2 regions of the Arthrobacter sp. JDC6 genome follow, and region 2 is predicted to be linked to the other one. Evidence: riboswitches for the same ligand, from Rfam matches in the RefSeq annotation. Region 2 holds a riboswitch; the other holds the start of a gene.
What was found. Region 2 has a riboswitch for thiamine pyrophosphate ahead of thiO (glycine oxidase ThiO). Riboswitches for the same ligand answer to the same signal wherever they lie in the genome.
Positions count from the first base shown of each region.

Region 1 (7,260 bases), 440 kb from region 2:
AAGGGCTCCACCCGCCTTGAGGCCAAGAAGCAGCGCCGCCGCGAATCCCGCGACACCGGCCGCCGCCGCACCGTCATCACCGAGGCCGAGTTCCTGGCCCGCCGCGAATCCGTGGACCGGCAGATGATCGTCCGCCAGCGCGACGACAGAATCCAGATCGCCGTCCTTGAAGACGGTGTCCTGGCCGAGCATTTCGTGTCCAAGACCCAGCAGGACTCGCTCATCGGCAACGTCTACCTGGGCAAGGTCCAGAACGTGCTGCCGTCAATGGAAGCTGCGTTCGTGGACATCGGGCGTGGCCGCAACGCCGTGCTGTACGCCGGTGAGGTCAACTGGGAAGCCGTCAACCTCGAAGGCAAGCAGCGCCGCATCGAGAACGCGCTCAAATCCGGCGACACCGTCCTGGTCCAGGTGACCAAGGATCCCGTCGGCCACAAGGGCGCCCGGCTGACCAGCCAGATCTCCCTTCCCGGCCGCTACCTGGTCTACGTGCCCGGCGGCTCCATGACCGGCATCTCCCGCAAGCTGCCCGACGTCGAACGCAACCGCCTCAAGCGCATCCTCAAGGACCGCCTGCCCGAGCACGCCGGCGTCATCGTCCGGACCGCCGCGGAAGGTGCCTCGGAAGAGGAACTGACGCACGACATCAACCGCCTGCGCGCCCAGTGGGAAGGCATCGAAAGCCAGTCCCAGTCCACCAAGATCCTGGCCCCGGAGCTGCTGTACGGTGAACCGGACCTGACCATCAAGGTGGTCCGGGACGTCTTCAACGAGGACTTCTCCAAACTGATCGTCTCCGGTGAGGAGGCCTGGGACACCATCGAGGCCTACGTCACGTACGTGGCGCCGGACCTGGTGGGCCGCCTCGAGAAGTGGACCAAGGACCAGGACATCTTCTCCGCCTGGCGCATCGACGAGCAGATCCACAAGGCCCTTGAGCGGAAGGTCTTCCTGCCCTCCGGCGGCTCCCTGGTCATCGACCGCACCGAGGCCATGACCGTGGTGGACGTCAACACCGGCAAGTTCACCGGCAGCGGCGGCAACCTCGAGGAAACCGTCACAAAGAACAACCTGGAAGCCGCCGAGGAAGTGGTGCGCCAGCTGCGGCTGCGCGACATCGGCGGCATCATCGTGATCGACTTCATCGACATGGTGCTCGAATCCAACCGCGACCTGGTCCTGCGCCGCCTGGTGGAATGCCTGGGCCGCGACCGGACCAAGCACCAGGTTGCCGAGGTCACGTCGCTGGGCCTGGTCCAGATGACCCGCAAGCGCATGGGGACGGGCCTGCTGGAAGTCTTCGGCGAGCAGTGTGAGGCCTGCGCCGGCCGGGGCGTAGTGACGCACGACGATCCCGTGGAGCACCGCCGCGCCAACATTGTGGCGGCCGAGCACCACGTCCAGCGCGCCGACAGCCGCCCCGAAGCCCGCGGGGAAGCCCACCGCCCCGAAGGGCAGCGGGCCGATGGCGGCCAGCCCGGAGTCCGTCCCGAGCGCAAACGGCGGCGGGGACGCGGCGGCCAGCAGCCCGAGGCTGCCCCGGCGCCTGCTGTCCACGTCCACACCGTCCTTCCGGACCCCACAGACGCAGAGCGGCACGCCAAGGCAGAGGCCACCCGGCTTGCCCTGGCGAACATCGCGGCTGCCGCCCATGCGGCCCACCTGCATGACGATGAGGTGGCAGCCACCCGGCAGGCACCGTCCGCCGAGCCGGCGCAGGCCCCTGTTGAAGAGAAGCACGACGCCGATGGCCCGGCACGCCCCGCAGCTGTCCTGACCTTCGGCGGCGAGGAAGTCCCGCTTCCCTTCGTGGAGCACGCTGAGGACCAGCATCCCAGGCCCGCCCTCACGCTGGACCGGCTCGCGGAAGCCTTCGCCCACCTCGGCCAGCCGGCTTCCCCCGTGGAGAACGCGCCCGCCAAGGCCGCAGACACGGTGAAGCCGGCCGAACAGTCAGCGCCCGAACAGTCGGTGCCCGAACAGCAGCCCGGCGGGGGAGCGGAGGCGCGTGCCGCCGTGGAAGCTCCGGCGGAAAAGGACTACTCCGACCACACGCTGGAGCAGTCCCGGCAACGCAGGCCGCGGCGCCACCGCGCTGCCAGCCGGGCCCAAGGTGCCGCAAATGAAACCGCTGTCCAGCACCACGAGAACGTCCAGGCGACAGGCGCGGGGCACTCGCACGCAGCCAAGGTTCCGGATACCGCCAACGCACAGCCCGCTGCGGCGGAGCCCGGCAAGCCGGCAGGGGAACCGATCATCCTCGGCGTCGGCGTCCCCGCCTCGGAGCTCTAAGCCAAGGCGCAGTTAACGCGCCACCCAGGAAGTCCCCGTCGTGCGGACTGTCCCCCATGAATCCAGGGGGAACAGTCCACGGGCGGGGACTTCCTGCTTGCGCGGGTGCTGTCACCTTTCCGCCGGGTACGCCCCAGCGGCTACTCTGGAACCCGACACGGGGTGCCGCGCAGAAGGCCGGCTGAGATCCACACCCGTTGAACCTGTCCGGCTAGTACCGGCGAAGGGATGTCTGTTGTCTTCGACCCTCTCCATTGCCCTGCCCACAGCGTCCGGCGTGGCCCCCGCGCTGCCTGGGGGCCGCGATGTCCCGCGCGTCCTCTCCATTGCAGGCTCCGACCCGTCCGGCGGGGCCGGGATCCAGGCGGACCTCAAAAGCATTGCCGCCCATGGCGGATACGGCATGGCCGCGATCACGGCACTCACGGCGCAAAACACCCGGGGCGTGCAGTCCGTCCACGTCCCGCCGGCCGGCGTCCTGGCCCAGCAGCTGGACGCGGTCAGTGACGACATCAGCATCGACGCCGTCAAGATCGGCATGCTGGGCGACGAGTCGGTGATCCGCACTGTCCGCCAGTGGCTCGAAAAGGCCCGTCCCGCCGTCGTGGTCCTGGACCCCGTCATGGTGGCCACCAGCGGCGACCGGCTGCTGAAGGAATCCGCCGAAGCCGCGCTCCGGGAACTGCTGCCCCTTGCCCACCTCATCACCCCCAACCTTCCCGAGCTCGCGCTGCTGCTGGGCACGGAGCCGGCGAAAGACTGGGACACCGCGCTGGACCAGGGCAGGCGCCTGGCGGAAGCCACCGGAGCCACCGTGCTGGTCAAGGGTGGCCACCTTTCAGGCCTCGACTGCCCGGATGCTCTGGTCAACGCTTCGGGCCTCCTGGGGCCGGACGTGGTGGAAGTGCAGGGGAAGCGGGTTTCCACGCGGAACAGCCACGGGACGGGCTGTTCCCTGTCCTCTGCCATGGCAACAGTCCAGGCCCGTTTGGGCAATTGGGAGGCATCACTGCGAACGGTCAAGCCCTGGCTGGCCGGCGCACTTGAGAACTCCGGCCAATTGGAGGTGGGCCAGGGGAACGGCCCCGTACACCACTTCCACCACGTGCGGCCGGTCCTGGAGGAGGGCGGCTTCGCGGCCCGGTTGTGGTCGGAAGCCCAACAGGACCTGGCGGACATCTACGCACTGGACTTCATCCACGGCCTGGCGTCAGGAGACCTTCCGGAGAAGGACTTTGCCTACTACCTGGCGCAGGATGCCCTCTACCTGAACGGCTACTCCAGGGTGCTGGCACGGGCCAGCGCGCTGGCCCCCTCGGAGGCCGAGCAGCTTTTCTGGGCCGGATCCGCGCAGCAGTGCCTTGAGGTGGAATCGGAACTCCACCGCTCGTGGCTCAGCACCCGCCCGGCCCCGAAGGGCCTGGGCCCCGTCACCAAGTCATACGTGGACCACCTCACGGCAGCGTCGGCGTCGGGCAGCTATGCCGTCCTCGCCGCCGCCGTGCTTCCCTGCTTCTGGCTCTACGCCGAAGTCGGCGGGAAGCTCCACGCCCGGTTCCTGGCCTCGGGCGAACCGGACGGCCATGCCTACGCGGCCTGGCTCCGGACGTACGCCGACGAGGGCTTCGCCGAAGCCACCCGCAAAGCCATCGCCATCGTGGATGCAGCCGGACGGACCGCGCCGGACCATGAGAGGGCGGCGATGGTGACGGCGTTCAAGCAGTCCTGCCGCCTGGAAGTGGAGTTCTTCGACGCGCCGAGGCTGCATTCGTGACCCCCGCGGGCCGGGCCCGGCTATGATGGTGGAGCACGGTTGCGGCGGTTCCTGCCGGGCTGTGGTTACTACCACAGCCGGCCCGCCTGAACCAGCCTCATTTGCGGCCGAAGATGGATTTAGCGTATTCTTGATCTTCGGTGCTTACGCCAACACTTGGGTTACGACCCCACGGCGTTGAGGCACAGCGAGAAACCAAGCTTTTAGCAAGTCGGTTCCGCACGCAAATTTTGTATAAACGTCGAGAGAAGTGAGTTCCCAAGTGGTGTACGCGATTGTCCGCGCAGGCGGCCGCCAAGAGAAGGTTTCCGTTGGAGACTTCGTTACCCTGAACCGCGTCGCCGGTGGAGCCGGCAGCACCATTGAGCTGCCCGCACTGCTCCTGGTTGATGGTGACAAGGTCACCTCCGCCGCCGCTGACCTGGCCAAGGTAACTGTTACGGCTGAAATCCTCCAGGACCTGCGTGGTCCTAAGATTGTCATCCAGAAGTTCAAGAACAAGACCGGCTACAAGAAGCGCCAGGGTCACCGCCAGGAACTGACCAAGGTCAAGATCACCGGCATCAAGTAACCACCGGTTACTGTTCAGGCATTTCAACAGATTCCCCAGAATTTAGAGGCAGGCATTTCAGATGGCACATAAAAAGGGCGCGAGCTCCACTCGCAACGGTCGCGATTCCAACGCTCAGTACCTCGGCGTCAAGCGCTTCGGCGGCCAGGTTGTTTCGGCCGGCGAGATCATCGTCCGCCAGCGTGGCACCCACTTCCACCCGGGCGCCGGCGTTGGCCGTGGCGGCGACGACACCCTGTTCGCCCTGACCCCGGGCGCCGTTGAATTCGGCACCCGCCGCGGTCGTCGCGTAGTCAACATCGTTGCTGCTGCAGCTGCAGAGTAACAACAAGTTCTGAAACGGTGGAGCGGGCCTGAGGGTCCGCTCCACTGTTCTTTTAACCGCATTACAATCGATGTGGCGTCCCCTGGGCCGCCAGGTAAACAGTTTCTGAGGAGATCCACGTGGCCAGCTTTGTAGACCGGGTAGTACTGCACGTATCCGGCGGTACCGGCGGCCATGGGTGCGTCTCCGTCCACCGCGAGAAGTTCAAGCCGCTGGGCGGACCCGACGGCGGCAACGGGGGCAACGGCGGCGACGTGATCCTCCGCGTCGACCACCAGACCACCACGCTTCTTGACTACCACCACGCACCGCACCGGCACGCCAGCAACGGCGGCCCCGGCATGGGTGACTGGCGCGGCGGCAAAAACGGTGAAACCCTCATCCTGCCTGTCCCGGACGGCACCGTGGTGAAGTCCAAGGACGGCACCGTCCTGGCTGACCTCGTCGGCGAGGGCACCGAATACGTGGCCGCCGCAGGCGGCATTGGCGGACTCGGCAACGCCGCCCTGTCCTCGCAAAAGCGCCGCGCCCCCGGCTTTGCGCTGCTGGGCATCGAAGGCGAGTCCCGCGACATCGTCCTGGAACTGAAGTCCATCGCCGACATCGCGCTGGTGGGCTTCCCGTCGGCCGGCAAGTCCAGCCTCATCGCGGCGATGTCCGCGGCCCGGCCCAAGATCGCTGACTACCCGTTCACCACGCTGGTTCCCAACCTCGGCGTCGTGCAGGCCGGAGACGTGCGGTTCACCATCGCCGACGTACCCGGGCTCATCGAAGGTGCCAGCGAGGGACGCGGCCTGGGCCACCACTTCCTGCGGCACGTGGAGCGCTGCGCAGCCCTGGTGCACGTGCTGGACTGCGGCACGCTGGAATCGGAGCGCGACCCGTTGTCGGACCTCGCCATCATCGAGGGCGAGCTGGAGAAGTACGCCGTCGACATGAGCTACGCAGGCCAGGACGGCGAAGTGGTACCCCTGAACCACCGCCCCCGGCTGGTGGCCCTGAACAAGGTGGACCTGCCCGACGGCAAGGACATGGCCGAATTCGTGCGTCCGGAACTCGAATCCCGCGGCTACCGCGTGTTCGAGGTGTCCGCCACCAGCCATGAGGGCCTGCGCCAGCTGGGCTTCGCCATGGCGGAGATCGTCAAGGCGGCCCGCGACGCCGTCGCTGCCGCACCGCCCAAGGTCCAGCCCGCCGTACTGCGTCCCCGCGCCGTCAACGAGGCCGGCTTCAAGATCCGGCGCGAGGAAAAGAACCTGGAGCCGCTGTTCCGCGTCCTCGGCGAAAAGCCCGAACGCTGGGTCAAGCAGACCGACTTCACCAACGAGGAAGCCATCGGCTACCTTGCGGACCGGCTCGCCAAGCTCGGCGTGGAGACTGAACTGTTCAAGCAGGGCGCCAAGCCGGGCGACACCGTGGTCATCGGCGGGGACGACGGTGTCGTCTTCGACTGGGAGCCCACCATGATGGCAGGGGCCGAGCTCCTGGCGTCGCCGCGCGGCACCGATGTGCGGTTCGCAGACATTGGGGATCGGCCCACCCGCAGCCAGAAGCGCGACGAGCAGCAGGAGCGCCGTGACGCCAAGGCCGCCGCCCGGGCCGAGCTCGAGGCGGAACGGAAAGCCGGTATCTGGACCGAATCCGTCAGTGGCCGCCGCGCTGCCCACCCTGTGAAGGAGAGCGGACTGGAAGCGGACGATGACCTCTAGGGGCATGACCGCGGAACCCGCCGGGCGGACGGTGGACAGGAGCGCACTGGCAGGCGCCCGCCGGATCGTCGTGAAGGTGGGCTCCTCGTCTCTGACCAGCATCAAGGGCGGCATCTCGGAGGAATCCCTGACCGCCCTGGCGGACGCACTCGCGGCCAAGCGCAACGCGGGCGCCGAGATCATCCTGGTCTCCTCCGGCGCCATCGCGGCCGGACTGGCCCCGCTGGGACTGGCCAAGCGCCCCCGCGACCTCGCCACCCAGCAGGCCGCCGCCAGCGTGGGCCAGGGGCTGCTGATGGCCCGGTACACCCAGGCCTTCGGCGCGCACGGCGTCACCGTCAGCCAGGTCCTGCTCACGGCCGAGGACCTGATGCGCCGCAGCCAGCACACCAACGCCCTCCGCGCCATGGACCGGCTGCTGAACCTCGGTGTGGTCCCCGTCGTCAACGAGAACGACACCGTGGCCACCCACGAAATCCGCTTCGGCGACAACGACCGGCTCGCCGCCCTGGTGGCGCACCTGGTGCGCGCCGACGCACTGGTGCTGCTGTCCGACGTCGACTCCCTCTATGACGGGCCGCCCGCCCAG
Region 1 covers NZ_CM151278.1:1,877,216-1,884,475, forward strand. Annotated here, with positions in the region: gene ACV095_RS08770 (Rne/Rng family ribonuclease) at 1-2,292, shown strand, start outside; TPP riboswitch at 2,441-2,538, shown strand; gene thiD (bifunctional hydroxymethylpyrimidine kinase/phosphomethylpyrimidine kinase) at 2,546-4,066, shown strand; gene rplU (50S ribosomal protein L21) at 4,329-4,637, shown strand; gene rpmA (50S ribosomal protein L27) at 4,699-4,962, shown strand; gene obgE (GTPase ObgE) at 5,082-6,671, shown strand; gene proB (glutamate 5-kinase) at 6,676-7,260, shown strand, end outside.
Region 1: linked by a shared signal. The riboswitch ahead of thiD (bifunctional hydroxymethylpyrimidine kinase/phosphomethylpyrimidine kinase) and the one ahead of thiO (glycine oxidase ThiO) in region 2 are both predicted to bind thiamine pyrophosphate.

Region 2 (7,260 bases):
GATCAGCCGGCCGGGGGTACCCACCACAACCTCGACGCCCTGCTTGAGGGCCTCCACCTGGGGCTCGTAGGCGCGGCCGCCGTAAATGGTGGCGATCCTCGCGTTGCGCTTCCGGGAAGCGGTCACCAGGTCACCGGCCACCTGCACCGCCAGTTCGCGGGTGGGGACGATGACCAGGGCCTGCGGGGCTCCCGGGACGGCCAGCTTGGCGTAGCCGGGGTCGTCCTGCCCGATGACCCGCTGCAGTGCGGGGATGCCGAAGCCCAGGGTCTTGCCGGTGCCCGTCTTGGCCTGGCCGATGATGTCGTGGCCGCCCAGCGCCACCGGAAGGGTCATGGCCTGGATGGGGAACGGGTGGGTGATTCCGGCGTCAGCCAGGGATTCCACGATGTCCTCGCGGACGTTGTAGTCGGCAAAGGACTTCTCCGCGATCTCGTGCGGGGTCTCGTCGGAGATGATGGTTTCTTCCGGCTCGATGGTTTCCGTGCCGGTCTCATCGCTCAGGAGCTGGTGGGTATGCAATTCACTCACGGGGGAGTTTCCTTATTCATTTGGGCAATGGCGCTGCCTGCTCAACGGGCCGGCCAGGACTGGCCGTTCCGGAGCACGCTCAGGCGCGCAAGCGATTCCAGTGGAAGCCGATCGCGGGCTATCTAATGCTGGCACTGGTGACCAACGGGCAAATCTCAAGATCGCGTAGGGGCGGGCTTGTTGGTTTCAAATCAAGGAAATCAACGACCGGGCATCCATTTCTACCCTCTCAGTCTAGCTGCAAGGTCGCAGAAACACGTTTCGGCCCGCCTGCCGCGGCCGCCGCCGCTTACGGGATGAGCTCGAAATGGATCTCGCGGGTGGTGATGTCCGAGGAAACCAGCCGGACCCGGACCTTGGTACCCGACTCCAGCTCGCCGGCACACCGGGCAGTGACCGCGGGCTCGGCAATCTGGATAATGCCCGAACTTCCGCTGCCGTTTCCGTTCTTCCCGTTGCCGTTTTTCACCGTCCCGGTCCCGTTTCCATTCCCGTTTCCGTTTTGCGGCCGGGAGCCGGAAATCACGATCGCATCGAACTCCTGCCCGATGTGGTTCAGCAGCAGCGCGGCCTCAACGGTGTCCAGGGCCAGTCGTTCCATCCTGGACGCGAGCTGGTCCGATCCGGCCATGATGCCCGGCAGGAGCGGCAGGGCTTCCCGCGCCCAGTCCGGAACATCCCCGCCATTGCTGAGGGCCTCGCAGATCACCAGCACAAAGCGGTCCACCAGGCGGCGGAGCGGCGCGGTGGTGTGGGCATAGGCCGCGCCGATGGCAGACTGCACGCCGTCCTCGGGGACCGTTCCGTCAAAGGCGGTATAGGAGGCGCCCCGGAACAGCATGCCGGCGGAATGCATGATGGCCAGCTGGCGGGGATCGGTGGGATCCAGGGAACGCAGGTATTCGCCGTAGCTGACTTCACCGTCCCAGGGCCTGCCCAGCACCTCGGTCTGCAGCCGGAAATGCTTCAGCGACCGTTCGTCCGGGGCGGGCATGGTGCGCAGGATTCCCACCTTGCCCTCCAGCATGAGCTGCGCGGCGGCCATCCCGGTCATCAGGGAAATCTGCGCGTTCCAGTCCTCCACGGGAAGCTGCGGTACGGCAGCAATGCGGTAGCCGCCGTCGGGCAGCTGGACAATTTCCTGCTCGGGCATGTTGAGGCTGGCCCCGCCGCGTTCCCGCTCCAGGGCCACCCGCTTCAGGCCCACCTCGCGGAGGAGCCGCAGCACCGGCGAGGCCGTCCCGGCGTCGAGGTCTTCCTGCGCACCCTTGTAGCTGAGCTTGTCGCGGCTGCGGACCCGCGCCCGCCTGACGCCCACCGACACAACCGTTGCGTCGCCGTCGAGCGTGAAGTCCCATACGAAAGCCGAACAATCCTGGCCCGGCAGCAGGCTTCCTGCCCCCTCGCTGATCACTTCCGGGTGCAGCGGAATCCGGCCGTCCGGAGCGTAGAACGTCTGGCCGCGGCGCCGGGTCTCGGCGTCCAGGGGACCTCCCGGCGCAACAAACGCCGGCACATCGGCGATCGCGTACATTACCCGGTAGCCGTTCCCGTCCGGTTCGATGAACACCGCCTGGTCCAGGTCCGTGGAGGAGGCCGGATCGATGGTCACGAACTGGACGGCGGTCAGGTCGTAGGACGGAAGCTTCAGCGCTGCCACAGCGGCCCGGGCATCCGCCACTGCCTCAGCCGGGTACGGTCCCGGCAGTTCAAGTTCGGTGCGCAGCAGGCCCAACGCCTCTTCCAGGGCGTTCCTGTGGTCATGGACGTTTGGAGCCAGCCGATGATGTGACACAAAAGTCAGCGTAGCTCCAAGTCCGCCGATATGGCATCAGGCGGCGGCGTCCAATGCGTCGAGGAGGGAGGCGGCAGCGGCGGCGGGATCGGAGGCCTCGGTGATGGCGCGCACCACCACGATCCTGCGCGCACCGGCTTCCGCCACCTGGTGGACGTTTCCGTGGTCAATGCCGCCAATGGCGAACCAGGGCACGGGGTCCGCCGCCTGCCGTGAGGCCTCGGCGGCATACTTCACCAGGTCAGTGCCCACGGCGGACCTGCCGGGTTTGGTGGGGGTTGCCCAGACCGGACCCACGCAGAAGTAGTCCAGCCCGGCTGGTCCGGCAGTTGCTGCCAGGGCGGCGTCCACCTGCCCGGTGGTGTGGCTGGAGAGCCCGATGGCGGCGTTGCCGTTGACCAGCGTGCGCGCCGCCGCCAGCGGCAGGTCCTTCTGGCCGATGTGGAACACCGGTGCCCCGGAGAGGACGGCGATGTCCGCACGGTCATTGACCGCCCACAGCTTTCCGTGCCGTACCGCGGATTCCTTCAGCACCGCCAGGAGGTCCAGTTCCTCGGCCGCCTCGATGGTCTTGTCGCGCAGCTGGATGATGTCCACGCCACCGGCGAACGCGGCGTCAACGAACTCCGCGAAGTCGCCGCGGTCCCGGCGCGCATCGGTGCAGAGGTACAGGCGGGCTGCCTTCAGGGCGTCGTTGTCCCGTGAATTGACGACTTCGGTGGCTGGAGTGTGGTGGCCGGCGGGAAAGGATGGGGTGGACACATTCATGCGTGCAAGCCTAGTTCCTCTAAACTGGGCTGGTACTGCGGGAGCCCGCGGCGGCTGTCACAAAGCGCCGGGCTGAGAGGGCGTCAGAGCCGACCGCTTGACCTGATCCGGTTAATGCCGGCGTAGGGAAGGAACCCACATGCGTACCCCCTTCACCCATCACCCCGGGTCCGCCCGCAGAACCATTCCCTCCACCCTCCGGGCCGACGTTGCCGTCATCGGCGGGGGAGTGGTGGGGCACGGCATTGCCTGGGAGGCGCAGCGTTCCGGGCGCTCGGTGGTCCTCATTGATGACGCGCCCGGTACCGGCGCCAGCTGGGCGGCGGCCGGCATGCTGGCTCCCGTCAGCGAACTGCATTACCAGGAGGAAGAGCTCCTGGAACTGATGCTTGACGCATCATCGCGCTGGCCCGGGTTCGCCGCCGGGCTGGGCAGGGCAACGGGCGCGGATTCCGGATACCTGACGACGCCGACCCTCGCCGTGGGTGCCGACGCGGCCGACCGCCGGGCGCTGATGGACCTGCGCACAGTCCAGCAGGCCAACGGGCTGGCGGTGGAACCCCTGACCGTGCGGGAGGCCCGGAAGCGTGAGCCGCTGCTCAGCCCGGCCATTGCGTGCGCACTTGATACCCCGGCGGACCACCAGGTGGATCCCCGGCGCCTGGTGGCCGCCTTGCGGCTGGCCCTGGCCGGCGCGGCGCAGGAGCAGCCCCAGCTGGCGGTTGCCGGGGCAGTGGAAGGTTTTGGCGTGCCGGAGCGGGCAGCCGGGCTGCTGTGGGAGGGCGGAACGGTTTCCGGGGTCCGCCTGGCCGGCGGCGGCACGGTGCTGGCAACGGAGACCGTGGTGGCCAATGGCCTGCAGGCGGGGGCGCTTGACGGCCTGCCGGACGGCCTTGAGCTGCCGCTGCGGCCCGTGCACGGGGATATCCTGCGCCTTGCCGTTCCCCGCCACCTTCAGCCCTTGGTGACGTCAACGGTGCGCGGCCTGGTCCACGGCATCCCCGTATACATCGTTCCCAGGCAGGACGGGACCGTGGTGATCGGAGCCACGCAGCGGGAGGATGCCCGCTCCGATGCCGTGAGTGCCGGCGGCGTCTACCAGCTGCTGCGGGACGCGCAGGCTCTGGTGCCCGCCGTCGCTGAACTCGAACTCCTGGAATGCACCGCCCGCGCCCGCCCCGGTACCCCTGACAACGCGCCGCTCCTGGGCCGGGTGCCGGCCGCTCCGGGCGCCGGGGGAGGACAGGCCGGGCACGTCCCCGGACTCATCATCGCCACCGGGTTCTTCCGGCACGGAGTCCTGCTCACTCCCGCCGCGGCGGCCATCTGCAGGGAACTGCTGGACGGCAGGGCCGATCCCCGCTGGGGTCCCTTCAGCCCGGACCGGTTTTCCAGGCCGGCAACGGCAGCAACAAGCCCCCACATCAAGGAGACTGCGTGAACATCACCCTTAACGGAAACCCGCACACGGTGGCCGACGGAGCTTCGATCACCACGCTGGTCAGCGAGGTCACCGGACGCCCGCTGGCGGACAACGGACAGGCGACCGACGGCGGGAAACTCGGCGTCGCCGTCGCGCACAATGCCCAGGTGGTGCCGCGCAGCCAATGGTTCGCCACCGCGCTCGCCGACGGCGACGACATCGAACTTGTTACAGCAGTACAGGGAGGCTGACGCCATGACCGAAACCAGCACCATCAACCCTGCAGGAAACGCCGGTGCCGGCGACGCCCTGGTGATCGACGGCGTCGCGCTGGGTTCCAGGCTCATCATGGGCACCGGGGGAGCGCCCAGCCTCGATGGCCTGGGCGCGGCGCTCCTTGCCTCCGGCACCGCACTGACCACCGTGGCCATGCGGCGCTACTCCACGGCTGAAACCGGCTCGCTGTTCCAGCTGCTGGTGGATCATGGAATCCGGGTCCTGCCCAATACGGCCGGCTGCTTCACGGCCAGGGACGCGGTCCTTACCGCGGAACTGGCCCGGGAGGCCCTGGAAACAGACTGGGTGAAACTGGAGGTCATCGCCGATGAACAAACCCTCCTGCCGGACGCCGTGGAACTGGTCGAGGCCACCGAGCAGCTGGTCAACCGCGGCTTCAAGGTCTTCGCCTACACCAACGACGATCCTGTGCTGGCCCTGCGGCTGGAGAACCTTGGAGCCACCGCCGTCATGCCGCTGGGTGCCCCGATCGGCACCGGCCTGGGGATCCTGAACCCGCACAACATTGAGCTCATCGTTTCCCGGGCCTCCGTGCCCGTGGTCCTGGATGCCGGCATCGGCACGGCATCCGACGCCTCCCTTGCCATGGAGCTGGGCTGCGACGCCGTGCTGCTGGCCACGGCCGTGACCCGCGCCCAGAACCCCACGCTCATGGGAGAAGCCTTCAAGCACGCGGTGATCGCGGGCAGGATGGCCCGGGCGGCCGGGCGCATCCCGCGCCGGGAGCATGCCCTCGCCTCATCCGCCATGGAAGGCCGGGCCGAGTTCCTCTAGGCATCGGCCATTCACTTAAAGGGCTGTGGCCACCACCCGCCTGGGTGGTGGCCACAGCCATATGCCTGGGAGCCTGCCAGCGACGGCTCAGCGCCGCAGGATCGCAGTGAGCCGTTCCGCATCATGGCGCGCCCGCGTACGGCCAAAATAGGCGACGGCGGCGATGGCGGCAGCAATGCCCAGAACGATGGGCAGGACCCAGGGAAGCCAGGTCAGCCCGGGCAGGTAGCCGAAACCGGCCGCCATCAGAATGATCCACACCAGCGCCGCAGCACCCGCGGCGACGCCGGCCGGAAGCGCCGCACCGTACTTGGCGTGCCGCTTGTCATTGGCCCAGACGACGAAGCCGCCGGCGACAGTGGCCAGCACCACGATGGACAGCGAAAGCATGGATCTCCTTGGAACCGGGGACTAGAACTGGCCGAAACCTACGCGCCGAACCTCTTCGGCACCGATTTCCACATAGGCCAGAGCGTTGCCCGGAACAATGATCAGGCGTCCTTTTTCATCCTTCAGGCGAAGTTCGTTGCCTCCGGTGATGGCTTCGCCAACAACCTTGGCCACAGTCTCCGCGTCCTGGTCCGATTCCAGCACGATCTCGCGGCCAACGTTTTGAACGCCGATCTTAATTTCCAAGGGGGCCTCCCAGCCTGTGAAGTTCGTCGATGATGTCTTATTTGTAGTCTAGGACTCTTTGGGGAAGCGAGAGATTCCGCGCCAAGCTAAACGGTAGATGAGGTCACTGGCCACGTTGAGGTCCAGGTTACCGTCCGTTTCCAGCCAGTACCGCGCGCTGACCTGCGCCATTCCGGCCAGTCCGCGGCCAAGGAGTTCGGCCTCGAGGTGGGGGAGCTTGGTGTCCTCGGCAATGACCCTGGCGATGGCGTCGGCGAAGGTCCGGTTGAAGGTTTCCAGCCTGGAGCTGACGTCGGGGTCGTTGATCAGGTCGGACTCGAACACCAGGCGGTGGGCCTGGTCGTCGCTGGCGATGAAATGGAAGTAGGCGCGCATGACGGCCTGGACCCGTTCATCGTTGTCCGTGGTGGAATTCAGGGCACCCAGCATCAACTCGGTCAGGGACGCAAGGTGGCTCTCGAGCAGTGCGAGGTAGAGTTCCCGCTTTGACGGAAAGTGCTGGTACAGCACCGGTTTGCTGACATGGGCGGTCTCTGCAATTTCATCCATGGCCGCGCCGTGGTAGCCGTTGGCCACGAACACCTCCTGGGCGGCGGCAAGCAGCTGTGCGCGGCGCTCATCCCGGGGCAGCCGGGCGGACCGATGGCCTGCGGGGCGGGAGGGAGTTTGCGGTTCGGCGGCGGGCGGGCGGTCAGCCCGTGCTTCAGGGACCACAGTTGTCCTTCTTTCCATTGCAGTTACCTTCACTTTACTGCGGGGTAATATGACCCGGCGGTATCCCGGGGCATACATTGAAGTATGGCTTCGTCTTTCACCGCAAATGTTTCAACCCATTCCCTGGATCCGCTGGTGGAACCGGCCGCCGGCCTCACCCCTGCCGAGGTTGAACGGTACTCCCGGCACCTGATCATTCCCGAGATCGGTGCCCTGGGCCAGCGGCGGCTCAAGAACGCCAAGGTGCTGGTGATCGGTGCCGGCGGCCTGGGCGCCCCGGCCCTGCTGTACCTGGCCGCGGCAGGCGTTGGAACCATTGGAA
Region 2 covers NZ_CM151278.1:1,435,176-1,442,435, forward strand. Annotated here, with positions in the region: gene ACV095_RS06750 (DEAD/DEAH box helicase) at 1-531, opposite strand, end outside; gene ACV095_RS06755 (RNB domain-containing ribonuclease) at 821-2,326, opposite strand; gene thiE (thiamine phosphate synthase) at 2,363-3,094, opposite strand; TPP riboswitch at 3,122-3,240, shown strand; gene thiO (glycine oxidase ThiO) at 3,234-4,535, shown strand; gene thiS (sulfur carrier protein ThiS) at 4,532-4,768, shown strand; gene ACV095_RS06775 (thiazole synthase) at 4,773-5,588, shown strand; gene ACV095_RS06780 (hypothetical protein) at 5,676-5,978, opposite strand; gene ACV095_RS06785 (DUF3107 domain-containing protein) at 6,000-6,224, opposite strand; gene ACV095_RS06790 (TetR/AcrR family transcriptional regulator) at 6,273-6,938, opposite strand; gene moeB (molybdopterin-synthase adenylyltransferase MoeB) at 7,023-7,260, shown strand, end outside.